DNA from 2 places in the Streptomyces sp. GS7 genome. Region 1 is predicted to be linked to the other one. Evidence: riboswitches for the same ligand, from Rfam matches in the RefSeq annotation. Region 1 holds a riboswitch; the other holds the start of a gene.
What was found. A riboswitch is a leader RNA that binds a small molecule or an ion and turns the genes downstream of it on or off. The one in region 1 is predicted to bind cyclic di-AMP.

Region 1 (4,575 bases):
TCCTCGTCCTCGTCCGGGATCTGGTCGGAGTCGGCGACCAGCGCGACCTGCTCCAGGAACTCGGCGAGCGTCCCGGGGCCGGGGGTGCCGGCCTCCGGTTCCTCCTCCGCACCGCGGTCCTGCTCGAACTCCAGGGCCACGGAGGCGAGTTCCTGGAGGTTCTCGATCCGGGTCTCGTCCTGGGGGTCGGTGGACGCCTGGAGTTCGGCCAGATAGCCCGTGCGCTCCAGGACCGCCTCCAGGATCGTGGCGGGGCCGGCCCCGGACTCCACGATCGTGCGCAGCTCCTCCATCAGGACGTTGAACCGCTTGACGGCGTTGGCGGAGCGGGCGGCCATCCCGTACGCCTCGTCGACGCGGCGCAGCGCCTGCGGGAAGGTGATCTTCTCGCGCGCGGAGAGGGCGTCGATCATGGCCTCGGCGCGCTCGCCGATGCCGCGCTTGGGGACGTTGAGGATCCGGCGCAGCGGGACGGTGTCCTCGGGGTTGGCGAGCACCCGGAGGTAGGCGAGGATGTCGCGCACCTCTTTGCGCTCGTAGAAGCGCACGCCGCCGACGACCTTGTAGGGCAGCCCGACCCGGATGAAGATCTCCTCGAAGACCCGGGACTGGGCGTTGGTGCGGTAGAAGACCGCGACGTCGCCGGCCTTGGCGTCGCCGGCGTCGGTGAGCCGGTCGATCTCGTCGGCGACGAACTGGGCCTCGTCGTGCTCGGTGTCGGCGACATAGCCGGTGATCTTGGCTCCGGCGCCGGCGTCCGTCCAGAGGTTCTTGGGGCGGCGGTTCTCGTTGCGCTCGATGACGGCGTTGGCGGCCGAGAGGATCGTCTGGGAGGAGCGGTAGTTCTGCTCCAGCAGGATCGTGGTCGCGTCGGGATAGTCCTCCTCGAACTGGAGGATGTTGCGGATCGTGGCGCCGCGGAAGGCGTAGATCGACTGGTCGGCGTCGCCGACCACGCACAGCTCGGCGGCGGGCGTCTCGGGCGTGCCCGGGCCGACCAGCTCGCGGACGAGGGTGTACTGGGCGTGGTTGGTGTCCTGGTACTCGTCGACGAGGACGTGGCGGAAGCGGCGGCGGTAGTGCTCGGCGACGTCCGGGAACGCCTGGAGGAGGTTGACCGTCGTCATGATGATGTCGTCGAAGTCCAGGGCGTTGGCCTCGCGGAGCCGCGCCTGGTACATCGCGTACGCCTCGGCCAGGGTCTTCTCGAAACCGTCGGCGGCCGTCCCCGCGAAGCTCTCCTCGTCGATGAGCTCGTTCTTGAGGTTGGAGATCTTCGCGCTGAAGGACTTGGGCGGGAAGCGCTTGGGATCCAGATCCAGATCGCGGCAGACCAGGGCCATCAGGCGCTTGGAGTCGGCCGCGTCGTAGATCGAGAAGGACGACGTGAAGCCGAGCTTCTTGGACTCGCGGCGCAGGATCCGGACGCAGGCGCTGTGGAAGGTGGAGACCCACATGGCGTTGGCTCGCGGGCCGACCAGGTCCGCCACGCGCTCCTTCATCTCGCCGGCTGCCTTGTTGGTGAAGGTGATCGCGAGGATCTGGCCGGGGTGGACGTGACGCTCGGCCAGCAGATGCGCGATGCGGTGGGTCAGCACCCGGGTCTTGCCGGAACCGGCGCCGGCGACGATCAGCAGCGGGCTGCCGGTGTGCGCCACGGCCGCCTTCTGCTGGTCGTTGAGCCCCTCCAGGAGCGCCGCCGCGTCGAGGACCGGGCGGGCGGCGCCGTCGCGGTAGTGCGCCTCCCTGGGCGCGGGCGCGTCGAACCTGCCGCCGAAGAGGTCGGCGGGCATCTCCTCCGGGGCCGGGCCGTGCTCGTCCTCGGGGGGCGGCGGGGGCTCCTCGTCCGAGGGCCCGAGGTCCGCCAGGAAGCTGTCGTCAAAGAGGCTGCTCATCGCCCACCGAGTCTAGGCCGCCGCACTGACAAGCGGTTGCGGAGTGGCCGATTGCGGCGGGGAAGTGAGGCGCGGAGGTCCCGGCGGCGGCCCTGCGGGGCTCGTGCGGGGCTCGGCCCCGGTTCCTTCCGTACGCGGCGCGACCGTGCACCGTACCAGCCCTGGCTCGGAACGGGCCGCCCGTAGGCGACTTCCACCGCAAGGAAACCGGAGCCACGTTCAGGTCACGAAAAGGTTTCGGGCATATCGAACATCAGCCTTCACAGGAGCCACACCGGTTGGCTACCGTCTCGCTCGGGCAGCCCGCCCTCCCCGCGAACGACAGCGTCCGCACGGGCCGCCCCCGCCGAGTCCGGCCCTGCCACCAGGCACCCGGAGCCGGGGACCCACCAGCACCACCGGGGTGAATCGATCGGTACGGCCGTCGCCAGGCGGACGTACGGACCGTAGGGCAAGCCTTCCGTCAGCGCCACCGCCCGAACCCGACAGCTAACCCGGTAGGCGGTCCACGGAAGGAGTCGCCGGCCTTGGCGTCGCATCGCAAGCCGCGAACCCACATACTCACCTCGCCCGGCAGCCGCCGCACGGCCGCCGGGCTCACCACCGCCGCCCTCGCCTCGGTGACCCTGCTCTCGCAGACCGCCAACGCGGCCCCCACGTCACCGAAGCCGTCCATCGAGGACGTCAAGCAGAAGGTCGACGGCCTCTACCAGCAGGCGGAGGTCGCCACCCAGAAGTACAACGCCGCCAAGGAGAAGGCGGACAGCCAGCAGCGGACCGTGAACCGCCTGCTCGACGAGGCCGCCAAGCGCGCGGAGAAGATGAACCAGTCCCGGCGCGAGCTGGGCACCTTCGCCTCGGCCCAGTACCAGACGGGCGGCATGAACCCGACGGCGCAGCTGATGCTCGCCAAGGACCCGCAGCAGTTCGTCGACCGCAACCACCTCATGGAGCGGCTGACCGGCCGGCAGAAGCAGACCGTCACCGCCTACGAGCAGGAGGCCGCGTCGGCGGCACGGCAGCGGGCCGAGGCGACCCGCAGCCTGGAGAGCCTCCAGCAGTCCCAGGAGTCCCTCAAGGAGAGCAAGCAGTCCGTGCAGGCCAAACTGGCCGAGGCCCGGCAGCTGCTGTCCCGGCTGACCGCCCAGGAGAAGGCGCGGCTGGCGGAACTGGAGCGCCAGAAGGAGCAGGAGGCCCAGCGCAAGGCCGCGGAACTGGCGCGCCAGCAGGCCCAGCAGCAGCGCCAGCAGCCCAGCGGCGGCGGTTCGAGCACCGGCTCGGGCTCGTCCGGCAGCAGCTCCTCCAGCAAGGCCGCGGAGGCGCTTGCTTTCGCCCGCGCCCAGATAGGCAAGCCGTACGTGTGGGGCGCCACCGGACCGAGCTCCTACGACTGCTCGGGCCTGACGCAGGCCGCTTACCGGGCCGCCGGAGTCGATCTGCCGCGGACGACCTGGGACCAGGTCAATGCCGGCACCCGGGTCTCCACCAGCGACCTCCAGCCCGGTGACCTGGTGTTCTTCTTCAGCGACATCAGCCACGTCGGGATGTACATCGGCAACGGCCAGATGATCCACGCCCCGCACCCGGGCGCCAGCGTCCGCGTCGAGTCGATCTACTACATGCCGATCTACGGAAGCGTCCGGCTCAGCTGACCGGCCCGCACTCCCCCTCCTCCCCCCACACGCCACCGCGCGGCCATCCTCCGCCTCCGGGTACGGAGCGGGATGACCGCGCGGTGAGTCGTCTCTGCGGCGGGGGCCTCAGCTGGTCCTCCGGGGCTCGGCTCCGGAGGACCGCGATGGCTCAGGTCCAGGGACTCAGGTCCAGAGGACCGCGATGAAGATGTTGAGCATCGTGAGCCCGCCGACCGCGCCGAAGAGCGGCTTGGCGATCTTCTCCTCGTCCCGCTTGACGTAGACCAGCGCCAGGATCACCACCAGGACGGCCATCTTGATGCCGATCTTGATGTTGTTGACCGGATGATCCTGCATCTGGTTCAGGCCGACCAGCGCGACGCCGGTGACCAGCATCGTCAGCGCGCCGTGCAGCATGCCCGGCACGAAGCGGGCGGTGCCCGCGCCCATCGCCTTCATCTGGGTCAGGAAACCGCCGAGCAGGGCGGCGATACCGATGATGTGCAGGGCGACGAAGATATTGATTACTACGTCCATAGTGGTGGATCGTAGCCGCCCCCTAGCACGGCCTTTCCGGCAGGGCGCCCGCAATCACCGCATCGGTCACCGCAGGCCGCTCCCGGCCGCCCGGCGCCGGAACCCCGGTCACCCCCGCACACTCAAGAGTCGGAAACGAACAATGCCGGGCAACCCGGCGCCCACCCGTGACGTGCGCGCTTAGCGTCCTCTCGCAGGCAACCGCCGGCGCACCGCCCGTCGTCGCTCACGGCTCATCGATGACGGCCCTGGTCGCCGTCACGGCTCCGGTCGCCGTCACGGTCGCCCCCCTGACACGTCCGTTCCCCGAGGGAAGGAAGTGACGGCCCCCGTGGCGTCGCACCGCATGACCCGAGTCCGCACCGCCGCCCCGCCGGCCGTCACGGACACCGCCCTCACGGACACCGTTGTCACCGCCCTCGACGGCCCCGATGGGGCCGAGGCCGGCACCACGGCCGCCACCCGGCACCGCACGGGAGCGGCCCCGGCCGCACAGCCGCCGACCGTAC
Region 2 (4,575 bases), 1.1 Mb from region 1:
CACCCCCCACAGCGTGAGAGACTGGTCTAGACAACAGTCACGACTTGAAGGGCAACACCATGGCTGAGCGCCGCGTCAATGTCGGTTGGGCCGAGGGCCTGCACGCCCGCCCCGCGTCGATCTTCGTCCGTGCGGCCACCGCGTCCGGTGTCCCCATGACGATCGCCAAGGCCGATGGCAACCCCGTCAACGCGGCCTCCATGCTCGCCGTGCTCGGCCTGGGCGCCCAGGGTGGCGAGGAGATCGTGCTCGCCTCTGACGCCGAGGGCGCCGAGGCCGCGCTCGACCGCCTGGCCAAGCTGGTCACGGAGGGCCTGGAAGAGCTCCCCGAGACCGTCTGAAGCCACTCGAAGACTTCCGCGGACCCGCTCTCACCCGCCGGCCCGCCGGGACTTCCACCGATGCGGCCCCGCCGCGACGACCGGAAACGGTCGCGCGACGGGGCCGTTTCGCTGTCCTCGGTCCGGCACTCGGCACACAGGGCCGGCATGACGGGACCTCTGGCGCATCACGGAACCGCCGGCGAATACGGGAAGCGGATATCCGGACCGAACGACGCGGAAATTCAGCTCACGGGAAATGACATCCCGCGAGAATCAGCGACCATCTCGGGCGAAAAACGACGGAATACCGGACGCGCCTACCCATCCCCCGACACGCCCCGCGGAAATACAGAAACGCATTCCGGCCCGCACAGGAGTCATCGCGGCCCGCGCAAGAGCCTTTCCGTACCTCTTTGTATACGGCCCGCGTGTTAATTCCGCACACGCGCCGTGTTGACGGGCCGTTTCGAATCGCTCACGGCCGCCGCGGCGGGGCGCCGCAGCCGGTGCACCGGAAGGGAGCGCTCGATGTGGGCCGCCATCAGGGCACGGGCCCGTTCGGCGTCGCTCCGCGCCACCGCGTCCAGTACGGCGCCGTGTTCGTCCCAGGCGTCGGCGACCCGGGCCGTCGGCTCCACGACGTACATCCACTCGATCTTGCGCCGCAGTTGGGTGAGCAGCGCCGTGAGGCTGGAGCTGCCGGCCGCCTGGGCGAGCGTTTCATGGAACCAGCCGTCCAGTTGGCGCAGATCCGCGGGGTGACCGTGCCGGGCGCGCTCCCGGCCGAGCCGCACCAGGCCGCGGAGCACCTTGAGGTGGGCGGGGCTGCGGCGGACGGCCGCGCGGGCGGCGCCCATCGGCTCCAGGAGGGCGCGGATGTCCAGGAGGTCGGCTGCCTCCTGCTCGGTGGGTTCGGCGACGCAGGCGCCCGCGTGGTGGCGGGTGGTGACGAAGCCCTCGGACTGGAGGGTGCGCAGCGCTTCACGCACCGGGACTCTGGAGACTCCGTAACGCGCGGCGAGAATGTCCTCGATCAACCGGCTTCCCGGCGCGAGCACGCCGGAGACGATATCGTCGCGAATCGCTGTGCACACCGCATGCGCGGAAATGTGGCCTCGCATCGTCCGTGCCTCCGCCGTATTCCCCTCGAAACGCCGCCGATCGGCGCCTTTCCCTGACTCTATTCGACCAGGACGAGGTTTCCTGCGGATGCCGTGAATTTATCGATATTTTTTGGCCGATGCGGCGGAGGTCCAGTGGCCGGTGGACCGGCCGGACACCCGGCCCTGCGGAGACGGCGAGGGCGAATACGACCGGATGCGGCGGATACCGCGGAGCCCCGGCCCGTATGGGGGGCGGGCCGGAGCTCCTGGGGGACGCGCGATGCGGCGGGAAGGTCAGACGTTGACGCCGTGCGAGCGGAGGTAGGCGACGGGGTCGATATCCGAGCCGTACTCGGGGCCGGTGCGGGCCTCGAAGTGGAGGTGCGGACCGGTGGTGTTGCCGGTGTTGCCGGAGAGGGCGATCTGCTGGCCGGGGGTGACGGTCTGGCCGACGGAGACGCCGATGGACGACAGGTGACCGTATTGGGTGTACGTACCGTCGTTCATCTTGATCACGATGTTGTTGCCGTACGCACCGCCCCAGCCGGCCTCCACGACGGTGCCCGAGCCCACGGCGTGGACGGACGTCCCGTAGGCGGCGTGGAAGTCGATACCGGTGTGACTGCCCGAGGACCACAAGCCGCTCGACGCCTTGTACGGGGTGGAGACGTAGGAGCCGTCCACGGGGGCGACGAAGGTGTTGAGGCGCTTGCGCTCGGCCTCGCGGGCGGCGCGCTCCTTGGCCGCCCGCTCCGCCTCGGCCCTCTTCTTGGCCTCCTCGGCGCGCCGCTTGGCCTCGGCCTCGGCCTTCGCCTTCGCGGCGGCGGCCTCGGCTGCCGCCTGCTGCGCGTCGGCCTGGGCCTCGATCCGGCCGGCGAGCTCGTCACCCACGACGACGGCCTGCTGGAGTCCGGTGTCGTGGTGCGCCGCCTCGCCGGTGGCGGCCAGCGCGGGCGACGCCATGGAGGCGACGACACCGGAGACCGCGAAGGTGGCTATGCCGGCGATGTTGCGGGTCGTACGAGCGGTGCGGCTCGCACGGCGGTGCTTCCCGGTGGCACGGGTGAACGCCATGTACTGGCTGGTCCTTTCCTTCCCTCTCGCCTACCGGGTTAGCTGACGGGTTCGGAGCAGGAAGGTCTCCTACGGGCTCCTCCGGAGAGAGGCCCGATTCACCCCAAGGGACATGTGGGTCCCCGGCTCCCCTGGCTCGCGCCGTACGGGGACTCGGCGATGGCTGTCCGGTGCCACTGTTGTGGCGGTCTTGTGACGAACAGCCGGACCGACGCTAAACGGGACAACTTTCAATCGGCAAACAGAATCGGCTGTTTGTGCGAGACGCCACACCTCGGAAGGGCAACCAGCAGCGCGGGACGGGACATCGGCGGCACGGACCCGCAACGCGGAAGCGGGCCGGCGGTACGGACGCGACACGCGGCGTACCCGTCCGGCAAGAGCACAGTGACACGTGGAAACGGGCTGCGGGCTCGCTGCGGCCGGCGGCGGACATGCGACGGCTCCCGTGGCGGGTGACCACCACGGGAGCCGCTCTGACGCCACGTGACCAGCCGTCGCACGACGGGCAGTCATGCCGCGGACGCTAGCCGCCGACGACCGTCACCTCGCCGATCCCCAGCGCCTTGACGGGCTCCACGATCTGCTCCGCGTCGCCCACCAGAACCGTCACCAGGCGGTCCACCGGGAACGCGCTGACGGCCGCCGCGGTCGCCTCGACCGTGCCGGTCTCCGCGAGGCGGACGTACAACTGCGCCTGGAAGTCGTCCGGGAGGTGCTGCTCCACCTGGTCGGCGAGCGTGCCGGCGACGGCCGCCGCGGTCTCGTACTTCAGCGGCGCGACGCCGACGAGGTTCTGCACCGCGACATCGCGTTCGGCGTCGGTCAGCCCCTCTGCCGCGAGGGTGCGCAGCACCGTCCACAGGTCCTCAAGGGCCGGTCCCGTGGAGGCGGTGTCCACCGAGCCGCTGATGGCCAGCAGCGAGGCACCCGTGGCGCCCTCGGGGGACGAGGGTGCGGAGGACCGCAGCACCTGCCCGAAGGCGCGCACCCCGTAGGTGTAGCCCTTCTCCTCCCGCAGCACACGGTCCAGTCGGGAGGTGAGCGTGCCGCCCAGGCAGTACGTGCCGAGCACCTGCGCGGGCCACACCCGGTCGTGCCGGTCGGGTCCGGTCCGGCCGATGAGCAGCTGCGTCTGAACGGCGCCGGGTCGGTCCACGATCACCACCCGGCCGCTGTCGTCGGCGACGATCGGCGCGGGCTTCAGCGGCTCGGCGGTGGATCCGGTCCAGGCGCCCAGGGTGTCGGCGAGGGCCGCGTCCAGGTCGACGCCGGTGAAGTCGCCGACGATGACGGCGGTGCTCGTGGCGGGCCGCACATGCGCGTCGTAGAAGGCTCGGACGGCCCCGGCGTCGACGCGCGCCACGGTCTCCTCGGTGCCCTGGCGGGGCCGGGACATCCGGGCGGTGGCCGGGAACAGCTCCTTGGACAGCGCCATCGCGGCGCGCCGCGCCGGGTTGGCGAGCTCGTGCGGGATCTCGTCGAGGCGGTTGCGGACGAGCCGCTCGATCTCGCTGTCCGGGAAGGCGGGGGCGCGCAGCGCGTCGGCGAGCAGGGCGAGCGCACGCGGCAGCCGGGAGGCCGGAACCTCCAGGGAGACCCGAACGCCGGGGTGGTCGGCGTGCGCGTCCAAAGTGGCGCCGCAGCGCTCCAGCTCGGCCGCGAACTCCTCGGCGGTGTGCTTGTCGGTGCCCTCCGACAGGGCGCGCGCCATGATCGTGGCGACGCCGTCCAGGCCCTCGGGCTCGGCGTCCAGGGGGGCGACGAGGTTGATCTCGACGGCGACGACCTGCTGGCCGGGGCGGTGGCTGGTCAGGAGGGTGAGGCCGTTGGGCAGTTGGCTGCGCTCGGGGGCCGGGAACGCCCACGGCTTGGGCGCGCCCCCCTGGGGCTGCGGGTGGAAGTCCATGGTGCTCACAGGGGCGTCGTCGCGGGTGGTGGCGTCGTTCACTGCGCCGCCTCCTCTTCCTCGGTATCGGCGGCGTCGGTCTGCTCGGTGGGCTCGTAGACGAGCACGGCGCGGTTGTCGGGGCGCAGCCGGGCCTTGGCGACCGCCTGCACCTCCAGCGGGGAGA

Region 2: another riboswitch for cyclic di-AMP. It lies ahead of GR130_RS30545 (M23 family metallopeptidase); the one in region 1 lies ahead of GR130_RS35345 (C40 family peptidase).

What each region holds. Positions count from the first base shown of each region.
Region 1 is NZ_CP047146.1:8,147,206-8,151,780, forward strand. It holds gene pcrA (DNA helicase PcrA) at 1-1,895, opposite strand, end outside; cyclic di-AMP (ydaO/yuaA leader) riboswitch at 2,245-2,414, shown strand; gene GR130_RS35345 (C40 family peptidase) at 2,423-3,547, shown strand; gene GR130_RS35350 (hypothetical protein) at 3,713-4,066, opposite strand; gene GR130_RS35355 (C40 family peptidase) at 4,413-4,575, shown strand, end outside.
Region 2 is NZ_CP047146.1:7,030,972-7,035,546, forward strand. It holds gene GR130_RS30535 (HPr family phosphocarrier protein) at 60-341, shown strand; gene GR130_RS30540 (GntR family transcriptional regulator) at 755-1,444, opposite strand; gene GR130_RS30545 (M23 family metallopeptidase) at 1,721-2,500, opposite strand; cyclic di-AMP (ydaO/yuaA leader) riboswitch at 2,513-2,669, opposite strand; gene GR130_RS30550 (M16 family metallopeptidase) at 3,027-4,409, opposite strand; gene GR130_RS30555 (M16 family metallopeptidase) at 4,448-4,575, opposite strand, start outside.